DNA from 4 places in the Candidatus Brocadia sinica JPN1 genome. Region 2 is predicted to be linked to each of the others. Evidence: riboswitches for the same ligand, from Rfam matches in the RefSeq annotation. Region 2 holds a riboswitch; each other region holds the start of a gene.
The links. Region 2 has a riboswitch for cyclic di-GMP ahead of BROSI_RS15375 (rhodanese-like domain-containing protein). Riboswitches for the same ligand answer to the same signal wherever they lie in the genome.

Region 1 (5,973 bases), 110 kb from region 2:
ATCCTGCGACGAATATTTGGCAATGTTCGCCTTGTCGGAAGAAGAACTTAGGGGGCGGTTACTGGGATGTGGCGATGGTCCTGCAAGCTTTAATTGCATGATGACACGTCGTGGAGGCCATGTGGTTTCTGTTGACCCGATTTACCGTTTCAGTGCAGATGAAATAAGAAACCGAATAGATGAAACATATGAAGAGGTTATGGAACAGACCAGAAAGAACAAAAATGAGTTTGTGTGGGGACGTATTTTATCAGTTGAGGAACTCGGCAAAGTTCGTATGGCTGCTATGAACGATTTCTTATCCGATTACGCAGCAGGCTTAAGGGAAGGTCGTTATGTAGACGCGAGTTTACCCACCCTCCCATTCGAAGATGGAGAATTTGACATTGCCTTATGTTCTCATTTTCTCTTTCTTTACAGCGAGCACCTTTCAGAAGATTTTCACGTTCGGTCAATAGAAGAACTTTGTCGGGTTGCATCTGAAGCAAGGATATTCCCACTGTTGGAACTGGGAGCAAAAAAGTCAAGACATCTCGAGACAGTGGTAGATAGACTTGAAAGATGCGGTTTTGTGGTCAATGTAGTGAAGGTACCTTATGAGTTTCAAAAAGGCGGAAACGAAATGTTGAGGGTTATAGCCACATAACAAAGCGCTGCACCTGACCGCTATTCCGCTGTGCTTTATAGCGGCAGGTGAGCTTGGTCGTTAGCCTGTAAATAGGATATTGAATAAATTTCTAAAATAATTTAAAATTTTTTTATGATTATAGATACAATTCCACAATTAAAAAAATTATCCAATTCCGAGAAGCTTTTGCTTATCAATGAGCTGTGGGAGTCTTTATCTTTACAAGAAGATGCTTTACCAGTTCCGGACTCTCACAAAAAAATATTGGACGAACGTCTTAGAGAGCATGAAACGAATCCAGAACAGATCTCTGCATGGAAAGAAGTAAAGACTAGGATATTGAAGAAAAAATGAACCTTGAAATTTTCATCAAGCCTCGATCGGAATCGGATTTATTGGAGGCTTTCAAGTTTTATGATGAACAATCTTCTGGTTTAGGTGATGAATTTATTCGTTGCGTTGACGCCAAATTGGAATTTATTAGTAGGAATCCTAATACCTGCCCGAAATTGTATAAAGATTTTCACCGAGGATCAATGCTATGTTGGCAGTTGTCCTGGCCTGTTTTATGGAGGTTGTCATGGCAACGATGAAAAAAAGGTATTCGCAGAACTCTGTAAAATAGTTGAAGAAACAATTGAGCTTTACAAAAAAGATGGGAAACCGCTGCCTCCCCCAACAGCGGGTAAGGACTATGCAAACAGGTTAATACAGATCGCTTGATGTCCAATCTGCATAAATTCAATATAATACCATGTCAGAAGACCGTGTTAAAAAGATATTATCACTCCTGGAAAAGGCATACCCAGATGCAAGGCTTGTACTCCATTACAAAAATCCTCTGGAATTACTCGTTGCCACTATCCTTGCCGCACAGTGCACCGATGAACGGGTCAACAAAGTAACGGAAACACTCTTCAAAAAATACAAGGCAGCAAGGGATTACGCAGACGCAGAACAAGAGGTCTTTGAGCAAGAGATCCGTTCCACGGGTTTTTACAAAAACAAGGCAAAAAACATCATCGCATGTGCGAAAGAACTCGTTGAAAGATTTGATGGGAAGATACCCGATACCATGGAAGACCTCGTGGCCTTACCGGGGGTGGGCAGAAAGACGGCCAGCGTGCTTCTCGGCAATGTCTTCGGGAAACAGGCCGTAGCCGTGGATACCCATGTCTTTCGCGTCTCCCACCGTTTAGAACTTGCCAAAGCCAGCGATCCCGACAAGGTCGAACAGGAACTCTGTAAGATTATTCCCCAGGAAAAATGGACACGGTCATGCCTAGTCCTGGGCACCCATGGCAGGCGCACCTGCATTGCCCGAAAACCGCTCTGCAATGTATGCGTAGTGGAAAACCTGTGCAACTCGCCCGACAAAACGTATAGCAGCAAATAGTGCATACACATCATCCAATCATGAGCGCCATTGCGGGCACATTCGCTTTGCTCAGTGTAAACTCTGCGAGACAATCTGAATATCCTACAAAACAGCAACACTTTAGTTTTTTAAAAAATAGCCACAGAGGGGCACGTGAAACACAGAAACAACATGCCGCTCCGATGGAGATTGATTGTGGAATAATGGTTTGTCTATAAACACAAAAAGACTTTGCCCGATCTTCGTTGCAGTAAGGCGGGTGATCTGGTGTCTGCTTCGGGAACTTTTCAATTCTATGTATTTTTATTCTCGTCTTTTTCCAAAACGTGCTTTTCTTTCAAGAGTTCACTAATTCCAGCGATGCTTCCCAGAATGGCCGTGGACTCATAAGGCAAAAAGACCTTCGTTGCTTTGCCATCAGCGATTTTTTGGAGGGATTCAAGGTATTTTATTGCGATTAAATCATTTGTCGGCCTTCCTTTATGAATGGATTCGAAGACGGTCTGGATTGCCTCGGCCTCTCCTTTGGCTACCGTGAGCTTCTGATATTTATCAGCTTCGGCGACTTTTTTTATTGCCTCCGCTTGTCCTTCGGCCTTAAGGATTGCCGATTGTTTGTGTCCCTCCGCCTCAAGAATCATTGCACGCCTCTCCCGTTCTGCCTTCATCTGTCGATGCATGGCCTCCGTGACGTCCTTGGGGGGTTCTATTCTCTGGAGTTCGACCCTCGTTACCTTAGTCCCCCATTTGTCGGTTGCAGTATCAAGAATTTCCCGCAATTTCGTGTTTATTATCTCCCGTGAAGTAAGCGATTCGTCCAAGGCTAAATCACCGATGAGATTCCTCAAATTCGTCTGTGCAAGTTTGGTGGCCGCCATGTAATAATTGGCGACATTATACGTAACCTGTACCGGGTCGGTAACCATATAATAGATTACTGCATCTACCTCGACAACGACATTATCCTTGGTAATTACTGCCTGTGGAGGGACATCAACCACCTGTTCCCGCATATCTACCTTCAGCATTCTCTCCAGAAAAGGTATGATAACGGTGAGCCCGCTATCAGCTGTACGTTGATATTTTCCCATTCTTTCTATCAGCCCTTTTTGCCATGGCCTGACGATTTTAATTCCGGTAGCAGCGACCACAAACACTACAATGGCTAAAATAGCAAATACTAATATTTCGGCAGATATCATTTCTGGCATATCACCCTCCTTCACTCAAAATTCTGACGACAAGGTGTGTTCCAACCACCTTTATCACTTCAACCTTTTTTCCGGCAGGTATTATGTCTCCCGTATCGCTGTCAGCTCTCCAGTTCTCATTTCTTATTTGTACAAGACCGGTATTTTTTATAGTATCGATCTCTTCCAGTACAACACCTTTTTCACCAATATACCGGTCAGCTCCAATACCCAGCGGTTGCTTTTTGGTAAATCGTTCCGCAAATCTTCTGGAAACCGCAAAGAGCACACTTGCCATAAGGAGAAAGGCTCCCCATTGCCATGCCATGCCGAATCCCAGGATCGCTAAAATACCCGCCACTGCCGCTCCAACACCAAACCATAAAAGAAAAAATCCGGCGGTAAATATCTCACCAATAATGAAAGCAGCAGCAATGGACATCCATATCCACCAGATCTGAGTCACTTTTTATTTCCTCGTTTTTTCTGAATGAGAGGGTATAGAGGGTCAGACATTCACCTTTTCAAGGCCAATTGTGAGAGACAAGTATTTAATATTGAATTATGAAGGTCAGAACGTTGCTTCCAACCTGACCCTTTTTTCGCGCCAATTCCTGAGGTAAACAACCCGCTGACCGGGTGTGAATAGTAAATCTATGGTGTAGTATCAGAACAAAAAGCCTCTTTCACAATATTGCTGTGGGAAATGCCTGAGATTCGCAATAAAGAGTGAAAGAGCCGAAGATAAAAAAAGTCTATCACATACCGTGTGTGAGTGCAAGTATCATTTTGTGCCGGAACGAAAGAGATACCGTTTTTACAAGTATCCAGCCTTTTTGTTCTTGACACAATTGATTGTTCCTGTTTAATATGTGCCAAATATTATTGGCAATCAAAACAAACAAAAGCATCGCGATAAAGGCAAACCCTGAGTAATCAGGGGACGCAAAGGAAAGGGTCTTGCTAGCCGTTTAAGCGGTTTAAACAATTTAAACTGCTCATGAGACAGCCTTACTGCCGAAGATGTTCCTGATGAATATCTTTCCAGTAAGGCTTTTTTGTTTTTACGGGTAAAAAAGTGCTATGGTGAAGCCTCTAGCTATTTTCAATTCACCGAAAATCCTGATAATCTCTCATTTCATGCCAGGAATATCCTATGACTAAAAATACCATTTCTCATCATCAACAAGACCTGCTTGCCTTGCTGGCCGGCGTGTCCGGTCATTTCGAAGTAACTTCTCCCCAAGATGAGCGTTCCATCCAATCACTCCAGGAAACTTTAGCCAGGGTACTTCCCGGGGAAGATATCACCACAATAAAAACCAGTTTCTTTTCTGTTGAAAATTCTGATTTGTTCTTTACCGATACGATTGCACCTCATCAATTGACACGACTACAGGAACTGGCCGGAAGGGGACTGAAAGAAGCCGGTGGTGCAGACCTTCGGGTATTTGTCCGGGAAGTGCCGGTACGCAGTACCCAAATGAAAGGTTCTGTCCCCCTATGGGCAGGTGGCGCCGCTCTCGAAAAAACTATCGGGCCATTCCACAGCAAGGATGGCAGAAAGATATGGTTTGACTTTTTCAGAATTGAAAGGCTGATAGCGCTCTATCTTGAAGGGAGGCCTGACCCGGCAATTCTCTTCAATGTATCATTGCTGAGAAAATTTATCATCCACACATTACCCCCGGTTATCGAACCATTGACAAAATACAAACTGCTACCAGACAGTGTGTGGGTAAATTCAGAAATATTTGCCCCAAATGCCCCCGCAGGATTTTATACGGGTTTGAAAATAAAACACGGTGAAATTGCCCTGAGTGCTCACCCCCATATCATCAACAGCAAGCTGACCATTTCCCCCAATACTATCGTAACGGTAAAACTGGAACTGGACCAGCCAGCCGTAACGGATGCCGACCCCGCCAGTCCGTATGGTATCGATGCGCGTAAAGCGACGCTGGAGTTACCGAAACAATTATCGTTTCATTTTTCAGGCAACGGCGGCGCCATAGATGAAATTGCTGACAATCTGCAGTGGAGTGTATACGGACACACTGCCCATTTTACCTGGAACAGGCAATTTGCTCCCACATATGGTCCCGTACTGAACCGGGTGTTAATTCCATACATCTGTTCTGAAAATTCCCTCGCTGTTAACAATTGCCAGTCTCCCTTCAATACGGTTTCAGAAACTGCCAGTATTCAGCGGAGCGCATGGGCATTACCAGCAGCACAAGTTGATGTTACCAAACCACCACCGGCAGCTGGTATTGGCGGTATAGCAATTCAATGCAACAAAGGGCTGACTGCGAAATGGAACGGATTGCAGGGTGGTGAAGTCAATCTTTCAAATCCATATGTGTTGTGCGATGCAGGAAGAATTAGCATTACTGACTTGCAGGCAGGCAATCTGTACTGTAATCAGGAATATGCATTATGGAAAGATGACCTGAATCCCTTTGCTTCTTCCGTGAAGCTGCAATACACGAATGCCTTCCCTTTTCTGTACAATGCATTGGCTAATGGTACCGAAGCGTTGCTGGCATTTGCAAACACCAACCCATTATTAGACAGACCGGTCACGGTGTCCGGTCAGGCATTGGACATTCATTCCAAAAACTCTGTTTTACTGGATAAGGAACCCCGCTTCCCTGATTTGATTGCATTGGAGTACACTGTTCAGGCTACATTTAAAACCAAACATGCTGCACAAAAAGACGCTGATTTGGCGCTGCCACTGGAATTACCTATTACCATACCACCAGCACAGATAC
Region 2 (5,973 bases):
TGGACACCGGCACCTTCTATCGTAGGTTTACTTTTCAAGACCTTACGGATCTTTCTCGTTTCAGTCATTGCGTTCCTCCATCGATTTTTGGTCAGAAATATGTCTCAATTATCACCTGAGCTATCAGGTATATAAATAATTCCATAACAGCGTTATAGGGCGTTAATTGCTCATGGAAAGCACCGGTACATTTTATTGTTTGTCTCATTGAAGATCATGCACATGGTTGAAGGTACTTCAAATAGGTCAACGGTATCTCTCCCTCTTTCTGCATTCAGAAAAACAAAACACGTACGGCACCAGGAACGCAATTTCGCCCAACAAGAACAGCTTCCGGCAGAGTACGGCACGGCTCCTGCGCGTTGGGTCTACGGGAACAGGAGCCGTGATGTGCGAAATCGTTTAGCTGAGCGCAGATTAGGCCACTGGTTTCTTTACCGAGTAGCTCGTAATCAAGTTTCTGTAAGCAGGCAGGTGGCTGGATAGCAGTTTGCCCAATCCCTTGATGTCGTTGCGCCAGTCACGATGCAGTTCGCTGGCAACGGCCATCCAGTTCATCAATTGCACGCCTGCAGCCACCATGCGCGCCCACGCAGCGTGGCGCGTGACCTCGTTGAAGGTACCGGAAGCGTCGGTGACGACGAAGACCTCGAAGCCTTCCTCCAGTGCTGAGAGCGCGGGGAAGGCCACGCAAACTTCTGTCAGAACACCAGCGATGAGCAACTGTTTGCGGCCGGTGGCCTTGACCGCCTTCACAAAGTCCTCGTTGTCCCAGGCATTGATCTGGCCAGGACGCGGAATGTAAACGGCTTCTGGGTGGATTTCCTTAAGTTCTGGTACGATTGGACCATTGGGACCATCTTCAAAGCTGGTCGTCAGGATGGTCGGCAGCTTAAAGTATTTGGCGAGGTCGGCTAGTGCGAGGACGTTATTCCTGAATTCATCCGGCGAGTAGTCCCGCACAAGATTAACAAGGCCGGATTGATGGTCAATGAGAAGGACTGCGGCGTTATCTTTGGAGAGACGGCGGTAAGTGTATTTTGTATTCATAGGTAACTCCTTTACGTTTGGTTTAGAGTTGTTGGAGTTTCTTCAGCGCAGTCCGGAGTGGCCTAACTCACGATCGCAAGGTACACAGCTATAAAAGCCGATAGGGATATGCCCGCTTTGTCCACTCGTTCTCAGGATACCTGGCCTGAAGTTGTTCGTATGCCTCTTTAAGTCCTTTTGGATTTTTCGTATCTTTGTATAAGCATACACCTTTCAGATAAATTGCCTCCGGTGCTGAGTCACTTTTAGGAAAATCAGATAAAATCTTCTCCAGGTTTGAAAACGCCTCTTTGAATGCATTGTGGTCAAAATGAACTTTTGCAATACCCAGCAATAACAAAGGCATCAATTCTTCGGGAGAAAGAAAACCGACTGCCCTGTGATGTTCTTTGCCTTCCATATCAAGAATTATAAGGGTTGGAGTCCAGTTTATACTAAAATCCGTAGCAAGGGGCTGCGTATCATAGCGCACGCGCAGTGGAATTACAGAATCTCTGATAAATTCGGTAACGTCTTTATTTGGATACGAAACTGTATCCATCTGTTGGCATCCGATTCAGCCTGGGTTAAAGAAATCAAGTAACACTGGCTTTTTCTCCAATCGTGCCCTTGATAGGGCATTGTCCATTCCTGTTTCCCATATAATTTTGTTTTCCATACCCTTCCCTCCTTATAGTAAAGTTAATGATCGGCATCCGTAATGACCGAGATGCGCTTCCAGACTGGGTCAAATGGGCAATTTCACCCTATTTCGTGAGATTTATTCCCCGCTTTATGGGTTAAAAAGCGACAAAACAAGCGCAAAAAATGGCAATTTATAGCAGTTCTTACTCACTTTTGAAGCAAAAAAGTTCATTTGACCTAGTCTGTCAGCTTCACCCAACCTTATACGTTATTACGGTTCGATAGGATAGCCCGCCTTTTTCCAACTATTAACGCCTCCATCAAGGGCCTTTGTATTCTTATATCCCTTCTTTATGAATTCCGCTGCCTGACCGGCAGCGCTCGCTTCTTTGGGTCAGCCGCAGTAAAAGATAATCTCCTGATCTTTTGATAATGACGGTAACCTTGATTTAAATTCGTGCAGCGAAATCGCACCCTGCAGTTTCATTTGCCTGAATGTTGTCTCGTCGTCATATGCGCAGACGAGGAGCGTTGTGCCGGATTTCAACTTCTGGTAAACTTCTTTCGGAGTAATACGTACGGGTTCTGCCATAATACACCTCCCATTCTTTCTAAAAGTTGCCGGGGTAAGAATAAAAAGGCTTCTTAGGGCGTATTGCAATACGCCCCTACTTCTCTTTGTAAAATATATATCTCCTAAATCGTAAATATTCCTGGTTAAAAGACTATAGTCATCAAACTCAATTACTGAAAAACCAAACAAAAAAGCCTTACTGCAAAGATATTTATTAAACATCTTCGGCAGTAAGGCTGTCTCTTCGTAAGCCGTTTAAACAGTTTAAACGGCTTAAACTGTTTAAACAACTGATAAGACCCTTTACTTTGCGTCCCCTGATTACTCAGGATTTGCCTTTATCGTAATGTTCTTTTACCGCACTACTTCGTAAAAACCATTATTGAAACTTCATACTTATATAACATGCATAGTAACTTATCTCAAGCAAAAAAATAAAAGAAATAAAATTCCTATTGCACTATTCCACTTTTGTATGGTCAAATAAGAAGTTAAAATTTTGATTTATCATAACTATCCCTCTTGATAGTATCATTACTTATATGTCTATGCTAACAATACGAACACAATCCAGGTGAACGAAAAGGAGGTCTTATCCTGAACGCATATCTTGTTCTCATCCTTTGCCTTTACATCTTCAAAGAGACCTTTGAATACTGGGTTCAGTATCTCAATCTCAGACACATGAGAAGGGCTGGCGCAACTGTTCCATCTGAATTTGCGGGAAAGATAGACGAATCGGTACTAAAAAAAACAATTGACTACGAAACAGAAAAAACCCGTTTCAGCTTTATATCGTCAATATTCAGTAATATAATTACCATCATATTCATCTTTGGCGGTCTGCTGAATATCTATAATTCATGGATTGCTTCGCTGAACCTGTCATTTATCGTATCGGGATGGCTGTTCTTCTTACTTTTAGCCTATGGCTCCGAATTCCTATCCATACCTTTCAGCCTTTACCATACCTTTAAGATAGAAAATAAATACGGATTCAACGCCATGACCTCACGACTATGGGTATCCGATTTCATAAAAACGCTCCTGATTTCAACCGTCATGTTGTCGCTGGTGACATTTGCAGGATTCTGGCTCATTCAGTGGAGTCCCCATTACTGGTGGTTCTGGGTATGGGGTTTTCTTTTTATTTTCAGCATCTTTATTCTGTATATATCTCCCTACATCATTGAGCCTCTCTTTAATAAATTCACCCCAATTGAAGATGAATCACTAAAAGAAAGGATTCTTAAATTAACAAATAAGGCTGGCATTCATGCAAGCAGGATTCTCAGAATAGACGCATCAAAGAGAAGCAAACACACCAACGCCTATTTTACCGGTATTGGGAAAACAAAAAGGATTGTCCTTTATGACACCCTGCTTGCAAGCATGAGCCAGACGGAAATCCTTTCAGTGCTGGCGCATGAGATAGGGCACTGGAAGAAAAAGCATATGTTGAAAATGATCATTGCATTTGAAGTATTTTCATTCATTGCCCTTTATCTATCGTTCAAAATTATACAAAGCGACTTTCTTGTAACGCTTTTTCATGTCAGTTCAAATACCCTTTATGCAAAATTTATAATCCTTGCATTCCTTACGGATATTCTCTCATTACTGTTTACTCCATGTGTGAGCTATTTTATGAGAAGACACGAGAGACTGGCAGACAGGGCTTCTTATGAGCTCACGAAGGATCCTGAAAGTATGGCAAGTGCCCTCATAAAGCTTTCAAAAGAGAATCTCACCAATCTTTATCCCCATCCCCTTTATGTTACCTTGTACTATTCGCACCCACCTATTCTGGAGAGAATTCGATATCTCAAGGGATTTTCACACTGAATGAATTCGCTACAGGAACAAAACAAAACAGTGAAAAATAAATTCGCTTCTCTTGGACGCAAACCGGTACCACGCTTTCCTGGCTGGTGGGTAGCGCTGGGTCCCGGAATCGTCTGGATGGCACTTGCCCAGGGGAGTGGAGAACTGATCTGGTGGCCGTACATCATTGCCAAATACGGCCTGACTTTTTTATTCCTGCTTATTCCTGCCTGCCTCCTCCAATACCCTGTTACTGTTGAAATTGGTCGATACACACTTCTCACGGGCGAGAGTATTTTCCACGGCTTTATCCGGCTAAACCGCTGGTTTGGGATATTTCTCTGGCTGCTCATGACAGTCTCATTCCTCTGGTTCGGCGCATTTGCCTCTGCGGGAGGAACGGCAATGGCAGCGCTTACCCATTTTCCTGCAGGCTGGAGCCAGCGAGGTCAAACGTTATTCTGGGGTTACACTTCTATCATGGTCTTTCTTGCCGCCATCTTGATGAGCGGTGTGGTATATTCACTGATTGAACGACTCATGAAGGTAGTGGCATTGATCACCGTCAGCGGCTTGCTCTGGGCATGCCTTCAACCGCAGGTATTACACTCGGCACCGGGGTTCATGAAAGGCTTGTTCGGTCCCTGTGGTCCAATACCGCGTACATGGGATAACAGTGATGCTACCAAGCTGCTAACCGCAATTACCTTTGCCGGTCTTGGTGGTTTCTGGATCCTTTTCTATTCTTATTGGATGCGTGATAAGGGCAATGCCATGACGGATCATATGGGCCGTATTACCGGACCTGTCACAGGAAAACCTGAAACAGTTACGAGCGACGGGAACCTGCCCGACGACTCCCCGGATAATCCTGGAAGATGGAAACGCTGGCGGCGTTACCTTTCTGTTGATACCATGGTCGGCATTTGCGGAAATCTGTTTACTACCCTTATGACCTGTCTGCTTGCTTATGCCCTGCTCTTTCCCAAAGGACTCCTGCCCCGGGAATACGAATTGGCCGTTGTGCAAAGCAGTTTTTTCGAGGTAAGCTGGGGTTCTGTGGGACGATTCTTATTTCTTATCGTGGCCGCGGCCTTTCTGACAGACACCTGGCTGGCCACCGCAGACGCAGTAAGTAGGATGCAGGCAGACATTGTGCATATCCTTTTTCCCCGGAGCCGCCGCTTTGAGTTGCGTCATTGGTATTATTTCTTCCTGGGAATTTTAACTATGATTACCTCTCTTACCATGCTGCTCAATGCACCAGGCCCTCTGATTATGACCAGTGCGGTTATCGGTTTTATCGGCACTGTGATATTCCCCGTTGCTCTCTATCTCCTGAATTACAAAATCCTGGCGCCACATCTTCCGCCTTGGGCACGCCCAGGAAGGATATCTCAGTGGCTCCTTGCCATTTCATTTCTCGCGTACCTATTCCTTGCACTGGCCTATCTCTGGGTGGTGATATTCTAAAAAGACTATTACTATTTTGACAGGTTTTCATGATATCTTTTGGCGAGTGACCGACAAGAAGCAGTTAATTTGAAAATCGCGTAATAAAAAATTTTCGTATCAGCGTTTACTGAGCATAAATTTTTACTGCCAGTTTTCCGATATCTTTCTATGATAGTGGATGATTTACATGCTTACGGTGGATCAAAGCGGTTAACAGAGACCCTGGTTGCTGCAGGTACTAAGGAACTTTATCCGCCTCAGATCCTGGCAATAAAGGAGGGCCTCTTACAAAGTCAGGATTCTTTTGTAGTGGCAGCGCCTACTGCCTCAGGGAAGACCCTCATAGCCGAGATGGCAGCACTCAGGGTATTCCTTGAGCTACGCGGGAAAGTCGCATACCTTGTCCCCTTACGGACCCTTGCAAGGGAGAAATATGATGATTTTTT
Region 3 (5,973 bases), 1.5 Mb from region 2:
GTTGATAGTTAAGGTATTTTTCTCATGAGTCAATCTCCTTTGTTCTCCACTTTCACGTAAGAAGTGTAGCAGGAAGTGTTACACTTAATTGAACCGAAAGGGAAGAGATGGTAAGTTCAAAAGAGGCAGCAAAAGAAGGCAAAAGGCCAAAAAGGCATGGAAAATCAACGGATTTGCTGGGTAAAATACGGGAATCGAAAGGTATTTACTCTGTAACACCAAACTGTAACTTTTTTGTAACATCAACGAAGAAGATGTTACAGTTTCCAGTTTTATAGCAGTTACATGTCATTAATATTTATCCTTTATACAAATCTCACTGGTATGGGTAATCTTTCATGTCCCCTCTTTCACGATATGGTACTTTGCCAACTTCCGGTAGAGGGTCATCCTGGACCAATGGAGTTTCTGCGCTGCCTTGCTTTTATTCCAGTTGGTGGACATGAGCGTGGAAAGCAAAAGGTCCGGCTCGCTCCGGGGAAGATCTCGGGCTTCCCCGATCCTCCGGCGGAACTGCTCAGGCAGATCCGAAAGAGATATCTGCCGTGATGAGAGGTTAACAAAGGTAGCCTCTACAAGGTTCTTCAGTTCCCGAACGTTACCCGGCCAATCATAGCAGAGCAAATATTCCAGGGCATCTTTTGTGAGGCATTCAACCTCCCTCCCGAATCTGAGGTTTAATTCCCTGATGTAAAAACAGAGCAAGAGAGGAATGTCCTCCTTCCGGTTCCTTAACGGAGGCAGGTGGATTCTGGCCACATTGAGCCGAAAGTAAAGATCTTTTCTAAATTTACCTTCCTCCACCAATTGATCCAGGTCTCGATTGGTAGCAGCGACGAACCTGATGTCCAGGGGGATGCTTCCCTTACCTCCTATGCGCTGAACTTCCTTGCTTTCGATGGCTCTCAGGATCTTTGCCTGATGGTATAGGCTCATATCACCAATCTCATCGAAAAAAACGGTCCCTCCCTCGGCATGTTTCAGCTTACCCTCCTTTAAGGAATCTGCCCCCGTGAAGGCTCCTCTTTCATAACCAAACAGCTCACTTTCTAAAAGACTGTCAGGTATGGCGGTACAGTTAATACAGACAAAAGGTTTTTTACTCCTGGGGCTATTCCGGTGGATCAGTTCAGCCGCTAACTCCTTGCCGGTACCCGTCTCTCCGGTAATAAGGACGTTGGTATCAGTCGATGCGGCCTTCCCGATGTATGTCTTTATCTCCCGTATCTGCACATTCTCACCTATCATCTTTTGACTATCAATGAGGCAAGGCGGTGTTACTCCGTGTTCTCTAGACGACTCCCGGAGAAAGAAGCCCGAGAGACATCGTTTGACACTCGCCATTAGTTCCTCGAACGAAAAGGGTTGTTTAAAATAATCGTTGATTCCTGCCTTGAGTGCGGCGATGGCCTGATCCTCAGAGCTGTGTGCTGCAATCATGATAAGTGGAATATTACAGCCAGACTGCCGGATTTGTTGTGCCACACCCAATCCATCCCGGGTATCACCCGGAGAAGACCCCACAATGACGAGATCCGGGCTATTATTTTGAAAGGATCGGAGGGCATCTCCTTTGTCTGATGTTTCGATGACCTCAAATCCATTGCCAAACAATAGCATTTTCAATTTTTTGTTCAGGACATCATTTCTTTCCGCAAGCAAGATTTTCGGCTTCTTCACTGATCACCCCTCTTTCCACCAAATCCACCAGGCAAAATATCATCGAATAGTTTCAGAGTTACTGAAGTCGCTGGAAACGATTTATTATAAACGCCAAAAGAACATTGTCATTGCAAGGGCAGCAGCCCGAAACAATCCCCCAAATCCGTATTAGTCAGTCGGTTTACCCGAGAGAAACAAAACATATCAATTCCTCCATTACCAACAAAAAAGACAGCCTTACTGCAAAGATATTCATGGTAAAACATCTTCGGCAGTAAGGCTGTCTTTTTTTCCTGGCAAGGCGTCCCTTTAACTACATCCTTGTATGTTAAAGACCCTTTACTTTGCGTCCCCTGATCGCTCAGGGTTTGCCTTTATCGTAATGTATTTTTATATATTAGCTTAGTTACACGTTATATGGCAAGAAAAATACCAAAAAACACCGACAAAATAAACGTTTTTCCTGATTGAGATTATAGCAAAAAAATGGATGAAATGATTCGCCTTTAATCAATCCTTAAAACCTTTGCGCCCCGAATTTTCCCCTCTTTAAGTTCGACCAATGCCTTGTTTGCTTCTTTCAAGGCAAATTCCTGGACTTCCGGTTTAATAGGAATTTCGGCCGCCAGACTCAAAAATTCGTTGACGTCACTCCTGCTTACATTAGCAACACTCTTTATTTCTTTTTCCAGCCAGAGATGTGTGGAGTACTTTAATTTCAGGAGACTTTCCTTGTCCACTTCTTCCTTCCGAATAGCATTTATTACCAGCCTCCCGCCTCTTTCCAGATTCCCCAATGCTTCTACTATTGGTTTCCATACCGGCGTGGTGTCAATGATACAGTCCAGTTTCCCAGGTGATTCCTCTTCGATATCACCTGCCCAAACGGCCCCAAGTTCCTTGGCAAACGTTCTTTCCCTTTCACTTCTGGCAAATACGAAAACTTTCGAGTTTGGATATTTATACCTTGCCATTTTCATAACAAGATGAGCCGATGCCCCGAATCCCGTGAGCCCCAGATTTTGCCCGTCTTTCATATTCGCTAATCTCAATGACCGGTACCCAATCGCACCTGCACATAAGAGGGGAGCCGCTTCCGAATCAGAAAATATTTCCGGGATACGATAGACAAAATCTTCCAAAACGGTAATATATTGGGCATATCCCCCATTTGCATCCCTCCCAGTTGCCCGGAAATCGTCGCATAAATTCTCGTTACCTTCCCGGCAAAACTTACATTTCCCGCAGGCTGAGTGAATCCATGCAATTCCAACCCTATCGCCCATCTTACAGTTACGTGTTTTGCTACAGGTTTTTTCGACCCTCCCAACAACCTGATGACCAGGAATAATGGGAAGACGGGGAGGGGGTGTTCTTCCTTCAATTTCATCCAATTCGGTATGACATATCCCGCAGGCCGAAACTTTCACCAATATTTCCTTTTCTCCCGGAATTGGATCTGGAAGGTCAATCAGTTCAAGTGGATTCTTATTTTCTTTGAGTTTGCAAACCCTATTCAATACCATTGCCTTCATTTTGATCTCAAAAGAAAATCGTAAGTCTTCTGTATTTAATGCTTATACTGTGTGATTTTGCAATCCCGGACAAACAGAGAAGACGACCAAATACAACCCTATTTGTCTAGGGCTTGCTCTGGCTTAGTATTTGAAAAAGCTCGTCCTTTAGGGCAAGTCTCCGTTTCTTAAGCTCTTCCAACGCAACATCTGACCTGGGTTCAATATTGTTTTCTACACGATAAACTTCCCGGTCGAGTTTGTGATATTCACGAAAAATCTCTTTAAAGTGTTCATCGGTCATTTTAAGATTATGAATTTTTTCACGATACTCGGGAAATTCGTGAACGAGGTCATGGTGTTCATGCTGCATATCGTGCCTCCTTTATAAAGTTAGAGGTTATAAACCATTCAATCTGTCAAATACACCGTTTATGGAAAAATAGCGGGAAAACCCTTTCCGGTTACAATAAAAAAGGGATTTACCAGATTGTTTTTATTATACTTTAATGGCTCGTTGGTCTGTGTATCCACAACGCGTCCTTCGGCCTGTTCGACAATTGCCTGTCCTGCCGCTGTGTCCCACTCCATCGTGGGACCAAATCTTGGATAAATGTCAGCTTCACCCTCTGCCACGAGACAAAATTTCAAGGAACTCCCCGCAGATACAAACTCAACTTCTTCGTACTGCTTTCTGGCTTGTCCTACAAACTCCGAAAGCTCCTTTGTTGCATGCGAACGGCTGCCAATGATGGTGAGAGAACTTTTTTTAGTCTGTGGGGACTGGTTGTTGCAAGGAGGAAATTTCCGTTTCCTGGTACTCATCGGTAGTTTCTGTGATGCATCGAGTAACTCTCTTATTGATAAATTATCAGTCACTGTCTTACCATTCGCTAACTTATAGGCACCGAGACCCACTGTTGCAAAGTAAAAGGTATCCCTTACAGGTATATAAATACATCCGAGAAGGGGTCTTTCTTTATAGATGAGTGCAATATTTACGGTAAACTCTCCATTCCGTTTAATAAACTCCTTTGTTCCATCAAGTGGATCAACGAGCCAGAAATACTCCCATCCTTTTCTTTCATCAAAGGGAATGTCTTTCCCTTCTTCACTTAATATCGGCAACGCAGGGTTATTCATTGTATATACGTTGTTACTCCCGGTTGCTGTTTTTTGAAGATCATTCATAATAATTTCGTGGGATCGTTTGTCTGCCAGGGTTAAGGGAGATTCGTCCTCCTTATGCTCAACGGCAAAATCCGAGTTATACACCTCAAGGATCACTTCGCCGGCACGTTTTGCAGCAAGGAGGGCATTCAGAAGCAGTTGGGTGTATTGATCGTTATTCATCGTTATTTGTTTATTTCCCCTTTCTTAATATTGTTATTTATAAAGAGTTTCTAGCCCTATCCCTTTTTCTGACATTTCCCGCACAATCTCTCCTGACAGTGTCTTCTGCCATCAAAGTTATTATACAAGTTTGATATCAAAAATCAGATCTTTGCCAGCCAGGGGATGATTGGCATCTAACGTCACGGATGATTCAGAAATATCGATCACCATGACCGGAATTGCCCTACCGTCATCCTGTTGCATTTGCAACTGCAAACCGACACTTAGATTCAAGTCAGCAGGAAATTCGTTTCGATCGACCTCCAGCACCATCGCCTCATTGTGCGGGCCATACGCTTCCTCTGATGGGATTTTGATGGTTTTTGTCTCACCTGATTTCATCCCGACCACGGCTTGTTCAAAACCAGGAATAATCTCCCCATTGCCTATAGTAAATTGTAAGGGATCGCGATCTACGGAGGAATCAAATACAGTGCCATTATTCAATTTCCCTGTATAATGAACCCTAACAACATCACCATGTTTTGCCTGTGCCATTATTTTTCTCCTTTATAATTCATAGGTATTGCCGTATAAAAAAGCGCCCGACAACAATTTGAAGTTGTTCAAAAGGTTCTGTCTCTACAGAAAGAAGAAGGGCGAACGGTCGTTCGCCCTTACCTGTGAAACTTTTTCCGGATAACCCTGAATAGCATTTCTGCCATAACCCGGTTACAGCAGGATCTCTTCCCCTAGAAACGACGACCCCCACCCTGTCTTCTGCCACCCCGACGCCCCTCAGGGCGAGGGCGAGCTTCATTAATAACAAGGACTTTCCCCTTTAATTCCTTGCCACTCAAACCATTGATTGCAGATTGAGCTTCAGCTTTTGCGGGCATCTCTACAAACCCAAATCCTTTCGACTCACCACTGAACAAATCCTTTATAACGGTAGCGGATTTGACCTGACCAAAGGCCTCAAATGCATGTTGTAAATCTTCCTCAGTTACCTCACGTGACAAATTACCTACATAGATATTCAAAAAAATCTCCTTTCAGATTGAGTATTATTCCCAAATTTAGCCAAACTCGTTTCTATTCGCCCGGGGATACACTTCCTTTCAGATAAAGTTCACAGGAATTTTTTTACTAATCTCAATAATGTGACAGATGGCGGAACTATCTTTGAGGCTAAAGAGTAAGACCTCTTTTCGTTTCTGTATTTTCTTAAAATAATTTTTTTATTGGAAGAGTACTCTGTTTATCTTTGGGGTCCCATGTATACTCTGGGATGGTTTTGTCCTTTGCTCGTAGCTAAAGGTCATCCGGAAAGGCAATTATTTTCATTCCTTTAAAATTTTTTCTGGCGAGAGTGGTATATTGAACATGCTATACCACTTTATAGCGTAAATCCCTTTTCATTGTCAAGGTATTTTTAAAGCATCGTTCATGAAAAACCTTC
Region 4 (5,973 bases), 3.3 Mb from region 2:
GAACATCACGGAAGTCTATCCCAGACTTAAACTCATACGGTGTTTGCCGAATTGGGACAATTTAAATAATGTTCCTCTCACCGATCGTTCATGGGATGGCAGTGTGTATCGGAGCACAAAGAGTTATGCCAGCAGCGATGTCATGTATTCACGTCAGCCGAAGACAGGAAAACTCTTTGTGGTGTTTGTGACGAAAAACGGCGTGGTAAAACTCAATGCGGGTGAGACGGTCACCGGGGTACAACGTGCCGATGGATACTTTATTGAGTCCGGGGATGGGAGCGCCGATGTTGCAATAGTTGGCGATGAAATAAGGTTAAAGAGTGGGGTTAGTATTGATGTCGATGCAACCAATGGTCAGGTGAAGGGGAGGGGATATATTTTTACAGTATCAACATCAACCGGTATACCTCCAAAGGTTGTGACGGGGTCAGCGACCGATGTGACGTCAAATTCCGCTACGTTGGGAGGCACAGTGAATGCCAATGGCTTATCAACTACAGCATGGTTTGAGTATGGCACAATAAGCGGGACATATGGCAGCAAGTCATCGGCGCAGGGTGTCAGCAGTTCAGGCGACACAGCAATAAGCATAGGCATAAACGGCTTGTCGGCAGCGAAGACGTATTACTACAGGCTGGTGGCAAAAAACAGTTCCGGAACCAAATACGGAGGTGAAAGGTCCTTTACTACTAATTCCACAACAACCAATCTTGCCCCCAATCCTGGCTTTGAAACAGACCCCATGGTAAATTACTTCACTGCTGGCAAAGGAACATTCACCTGGACGACAGATGCCGCACATGGCGGAAGTCGATCCCTTAAAATAGTTTCCGGCCAATCAATCGGAACATTTGCGCGCTGGATGAGCAAAACGACAGAGATCGGGGCCTTCGCCGGCGCTTATTATACAGCTTCTGTCTGGATGAAGGCAAGCGATATACAGCAATATGGAAAGCTTGTCATAAACTTCTGGGATTCCTCCTTAAAGTATTTGGGAGGCTATAAATCATCTGGCCTGGTAAGCGGTACGTCGGGTTGGACGAAAATTACCGTTCAGGGTACGGCGCTATCCAATGCGGCATATTTGCGGGCAGAATTCAGGCTCTATGGGCCTGGAACCCTATGGATTGATGATGTGACGATAAAATAAAAACTATTTTAGAGGAAAAGGTTCTTCGTTATAAATAAACCGGCATTGTAAAAATTTATTATATTATTTCTTGACATAAAACAATATTTATGCTAAAAAAGAAAAAATATGATCTGTGTGATTTTAAAATAACGACCTTTTTGAAACAAAAAATAAAGAAAAACAGAACGATAAGGGCAAACCCTGAGTAATCAGGGGACGCAAAGTAAAGGGTCTTTAAACATACAGGGAAGTAGTTTAAACAAGATAGCCTTACTGCCGAAGATGTTTTTATAAATATCTTTGCAGTAAGGCTTTTTTATTTGAATGTTAATTAAGGAGTAAGAAAATGGCTATTCGACATAAATTAATATTAGGGGCGATTTCTTTCACCGGCATATTAGGATTTTTATTCATTCTGTCTTTTCCCTCTTTTGCACAAGAATGGGGAAGTATTAGCATTGGGACAGATACAGCTGGAGCATTGGAAGTATCTCTAGAGAATAGTAAGATAAGACTGAAATATGGGCGTTTTTTTGGCGGAGACCATTATGAACATGTGATCAAGGATCTGGTGATCAAGAGTGTCAATGAGGATCAGGCAGGGCTTTACCTTGATGCATGCGCTAATCGTGGTACACTAACAACTGCGTATGTTGTACAGGATGGGGCAGATGTCAAGACCGTTCGACTCGAGTGGGATAATGGGGCAAAGGTATCAGAGGTATCGATCTTTCCAGATAGTTATTATATAAAAACGAAATATATAAGGTATGGTACAAATATTGTAGACCAGGGGTCTCCCGGAGGCGGTGGTAGTAGTAGTGGGGTGTATGAAATATATGGCGCGAGTGAGTGGAAAAGAGGTTACGTAATTTATCCCAATATTTATTTTGATCGGTACCCGGGTGATGTTGGTTACCAAAATATTACCGAAATAGATCAACCAGGGCCTCTGGATTATCACGGGTGGTTTATTATGGGGGTATACAATGTGGCAAATGGGAGAGGATTTGGTAGGGTAGCGCCTGTATCGCAGATAGACATTATAAAGCTTTTGTGGAAAACAGGCTTTGAGCTTTTTCCCACGTTTTCCCGGCCACATTCGCCTTACACTGGATATTTATTTGTAGTGACCGGAGGAGGCGCCAATGAAATACTCTCGAGAGGGAGGAATCTGGCCGATGGTTTGGGAGATAATGCGTCGCCCACTGTGGCTATAACCAACCCCTCTAATGGGGCAACATTTACAACGCCAACGGACATAACGATAACGGCAACGGCCTCGGATATTGATGGTGTCGTGAGCAAGGTTGAGTATTACGCGGGGAGCACAAAACTTGGTGAAACAACCTCCGAACCTCACATTCTCACATGGAACAATGTAACCGCTGGCAGTTATGTACTCTCAGCAAAAGCAACAGATAACGATGGAGCAACGGCGACTTCTAGCGTGGTGAATATAACAGTTTTCAAAGCCGGTATGGTAGGGTACTATAAATTTGATGAAGGGAACGGGACGATTGCTATTGATTCTTCAATCTACGGAAATAATGGTACCATCAATGGAGCCACATGGACAACCGGTAAAAGCGAGGGGGCGTTGAGTTTCGATGGAATTGATGATTTTGTGTCGGTTCCACGTATGAATAATGACGAGATTTCCATTGCTGCATGGTTCTATAAAAATGCAAATGATACAACGGGTGTTGATGCCATATTCGGTGGATATAAATGGAATTCAGACGTACAACTTCGGGAGGGGTTTGATTTGAGATTTAACAAAACTACTCCCAATAAGCTTCAATTTATTCTCGTGACGCAGGATGGAAGTGGAAATAAGACACAGAAAACCGCGATAAAGGATTTGGTCAATTCAGTTGGTAGTTGGTATCACGTTGTAGGTACTTACAACAAGGCTACAGGGGAACAGAAGCTTTATGTAAATGGGCAGCTGGTTAATACCCAATACCATCCGGCGGGAAATACGGTTATGCCATCGACTCAATATCCTGACATGAAAATAGGGGGTTCCGGCAATAATGGTTATTTTAAGGGCAAGATTGACGACGTCCGCCTTTATAATCAACCATTAACCAGCCAGGAAGTTCAGGACTTGTACAATGCCCTTAGTATTGGCCTGCAGGCTCACTATCCGTTCGAAGAAGGGGGCGGGACAATTGCTTCTGATACATCTGGCAATGGAAATCATGGCGCTATCAATGGAGCCACATGGACAACTGGGAAGAGTGGAAATGGGTTAAGCCTTGATGGAATCAATGATTACGTATCAATTCCACGTATGAATCATGACGAGATTTCCATTACCGCATGGTTCTATAAAAATGCAAATGATACAACAGGCGTTGATGCCATATTCGGTGGATATAAATGGAATTCAGACGTACAACTGCGGGAGGGGTTTGATTTGAGATTTAACAAAACTACTCCCAATAAGCTTCAATTTATTCTCGTGACGCAGGATGGAAGTGGAAATAAGACACAGAAAACCGCGATAAAGGATTTGGCCAATTCAGTTGGTAGTTGGTATCACGTTGCAGGTACTTACAACAAGGCTACAGGGGAACAGAAGCTCTATGTAAATGGACAGCTGGTTAATACCCAATACCATCCGGCGGGAAACACGGTTATGCCATCGACTCAATACCCTGACATGAAAATAGGGGGTTCCGGCAATAATGGTTATTTTAAGGGCAAGATTGACGACGTCCGCCTTTACAATCAACCCTTAACCAGTCAGGAAGTCCAGGACTTGTACAATGCCTTATGAGATGTTTTGCCCGCAAAGGAACTTAAAAGTGCGAAGTGTAGCGGGTGGATAAAGGATATTTTTTGTTTACATCGTAATTATTTATAGGGACAAATCTGTTTTTTGAGGATAAAGCAATGATGAAAAGATTCATTTTATTAACTATCATATTAACCCCGTCGTTGATTTCTAATTTTATCGTGGAATTGAAAGCAAACGGACAGGTGCCTGGCATCCCCCCTAATCTGGAAGTTACAGCCGAAAGCGGCATGGTTAACCTGTCGTGGGGCAGTGTTGCTGGAGCAACTGGTTATAATATATATCTTTCAAGACACCCTGGAATAAATAAATCAAACTGGATAACTCTTGCAGGAATGCAAATAAAGCAAATTACATCTCCCTATCAACTGACAGGTCTTAATAATGGGACTTTATATTATTTCGTTGTTACAGCAGTAAATTCGTTTGGCGAGAGTTTATCATCAGATGAAGTTTCCGCGACTCCATCGCCATCTCTGGTTAGTCCGGTTCAATTTAACGATATTTCAGTGATCTCCGGGCTAGAGCAGACTAAAAAGCATGCATTTGGAAATCCTTTATTGGGAGATATCAACAATGATGGTAATTTGGATATCGTGGACCCTCATCACACATGGCGACCTTCGCTTTACCAGAATAAGGGGGATGAAACATTCACGAATATAATTTACGACTCGGGTATAAAGACTGATAGTCAAATTGATAGACATGGGTATGCTATAGGAGATTATAATAACGATGGAAATCTAGATTTGTTTATTGGCGTCGGTGGTGGTGGAATAGGTACTGATCATAGTAGTCAACTTTGGGAAGGAGATGGCACAGGCAAATTTACGGATGTTTCGAATCAGGCAGGCATTGACATTACTTCTGCCCGAGGGACAAATTGGATAGATTATGATAATGACGGCTATTTAGATTTGTTTGTGTCTTTTGGTGGCGACGAAGGCACAGGGGTTGTATATAAAAACGATAAAAGTGGATCTTTTTATGATGTTACGGCCTCAACGGGACTAACTAATTTATTTGATTATATAATGTCTTTTGCTGACTATGACAATGATGGAAATATGGATTTGTTTGCGGGGGGGTGGCAAGCGGGCAAATTATATCGCAATAATGGAAATGGTGCCTACAATCTGAATAATTCCTTTATTGTTGGAAACAAGGAAACGGTGAGGGGTGTTGCGTGGGGGGATTATAATAATGATGGATTCATTGACCTTTATGTTGCCAGGGGCAATAATGATTATCATAGAGCACTGTTTTGGGATCAAACAAGGATTGATTTTAGTAATACATTAGCTGGATTCACCGAACCCGGGGATGTGACCTTTCGATGTGAGCCGGGTAGTAATATTACTTTTGATCTCCGGATAAATGGTCAGAAAAATACCGCTTCTGTATTCGTTGGGAAGGATAGAAAAAATCCCCTCACAATTCCTTTTACTCTGAATTCCGATGAAGTTACCGGCATGCCGATGATTAATGTTGGAAAAGAAAATGCCTTCTTCGTTTGGAAAGAAGAAACGGGTAATACATGGCATATACAATGGACTAAGACTGTAAGTGTATCTGGACCTGGTTTTTGGGGGCATATTATATCTGACGGGAATTTTTCGCAAGTGGAGACTAATTCACCTATAATAAAGACAAATTTTAAATCAACACTTTATCGGAATAATGGAAATGGGTCTTTTACCGATGTAACCGAGGAATCACGTACCGGACACATCGGCAATAATAGTGGGGCAATTTGGGGAGATTTTGATAATGATGGGTATTTAGATTTATATGTTGTAGACGCAAGCGATGTCCTGGGAAACAGGACAAATACCCTCTATCGTAATCTGGGAGACGGAACTTTCGAGGATATTACTGGGACGGCCGGAGTTGGCGCGGCGGTAAATGCAGTTGGACGTCATTATGGCGCAGCATGGGGAGATCTTAATAATGACGGAAATCTGGATTTGTTTTTGTCGAACGGATTTGGATGGGGATTTCCTCTATCAAATGGGAAGGCAATACTTTA

Region 1: another riboswitch for cyclic di-GMP. It lies ahead of BROSI_RS14810 (hypothetical protein); the one in region 2 lies ahead of BROSI_RS15375 (rhodanese-like domain-containing protein).
Region 3: another riboswitch for cyclic di-GMP. It lies ahead of BROSI_RS08510 (sigma-54-dependent transcriptional regulator); the one in region 2 lies ahead of BROSI_RS15375 (rhodanese-like domain-containing protein).
Region 4: another riboswitch for cyclic di-GMP. It lies ahead of BROSI_RS00135 (LamG-like jellyroll fold domain-containing protein); the one in region 2 lies ahead of BROSI_RS15375 (rhodanese-like domain-containing protein).

What each region holds. Positions count from the first base shown of each region.
Region 1 covers NZ_BAFN01000001.1:3,252,122-3,258,094, reverse strand. The annotation lists gene BROSI_RS14840 (class I SAM-dependent methyltransferase) at 23-646, shown strand; gene BROSI_RS14835 (addiction module protein) at 761-982, shown strand; gene BROSI_RS14830 (hypothetical protein) at 1,070-1,351, shown strand; gene nth (endonuclease III) at 1,383-2,024, shown strand; gene BROSI_RS14820 (SPFH domain-containing protein) at 2,300-3,217, opposite strand; gene BROSI_RS14815 (NfeD family protein) at 3,219-3,662, opposite strand; cyclic di-GMP riboswitch class I at 4,107-4,218, shown strand; gene BROSI_RS14810 (hypothetical protein) at 4,353-5,973, shown strand, end outside.
Region 2 covers NZ_BAFN01000001.1:3,361,950-3,367,922, reverse strand. The annotation lists partial or broken gene BROSI_RS21475 (pirin family protein) at 1-68, opposite strand, end outside; gene ycaC (isochorismate family cysteine hydrolase YcaC) at 418-1,050, opposite strand; gene BROSI_RS15380 (tetratricopeptide repeat protein) at 1,139-1,591, opposite strand; gene BROSI_RS20865 (thioredoxin family protein) at 1,607-1,708, opposite strand; gene BROSI_RS15375 (rhodanese-like domain-containing protein) at 2,069-2,266, opposite strand; cyclic di-GMP riboswitch class I at 2,472-2,595, opposite strand; gene BROSI_RS15370 (M48 family metallopeptidase) at 2,933-4,093, shown strand; gene BROSI_RS15365 (Nramp family divalent metal transporter) at 4,094-5,545, shown strand; gene BROSI_RS15360 (DEAD/DEAH box helicase) at 5,696-5,973, shown strand, end outside.
Region 3 covers NZ_BAFN01000001.1:1,903,366-1,909,338, reverse strand. The annotation lists gene BROSI_RS08510 (sigma-54-dependent transcriptional regulator) at 337-1,680, opposite strand; cyclic di-GMP riboswitch class I at 1,930-2,045, opposite strand; gene BROSI_RS08505 (zinc-dependent alcohol dehydrogenase family protein) at 2,169-3,197, opposite strand; gene BROSI_RS08500 (HP1242/YdcH family protein) at 3,304-3,549, opposite strand; gene BROSI_RS08495 (3'(2'),5'-bisphosphate nucleotidase CysQ family protein) at 3,609-4,529, opposite strand; gene BROSI_RS08490 (FKBP-type peptidyl-prolyl cis-trans isomerase) at 4,650-5,069, opposite strand; gene BROSI_RS08485 (RNA recognition motif domain-containing protein) at 5,264-5,554, opposite strand.
Region 4 covers NZ_BAFN01000001.1:37,502-43,474, reverse strand. The annotation lists gene BROSI_RS00140 (hypothetical protein) at 1-1,153, shown strand, start outside; cyclic di-GMP riboswitch class I at 1,319-1,416, shown strand; gene BROSI_RS00135 (LamG-like jellyroll fold domain-containing protein) at 1,482-3,923, shown strand; gene BROSI_RS00130 (FG-GAP-like repeat-containing protein) at 4,040-5,973, shown strand, end outside.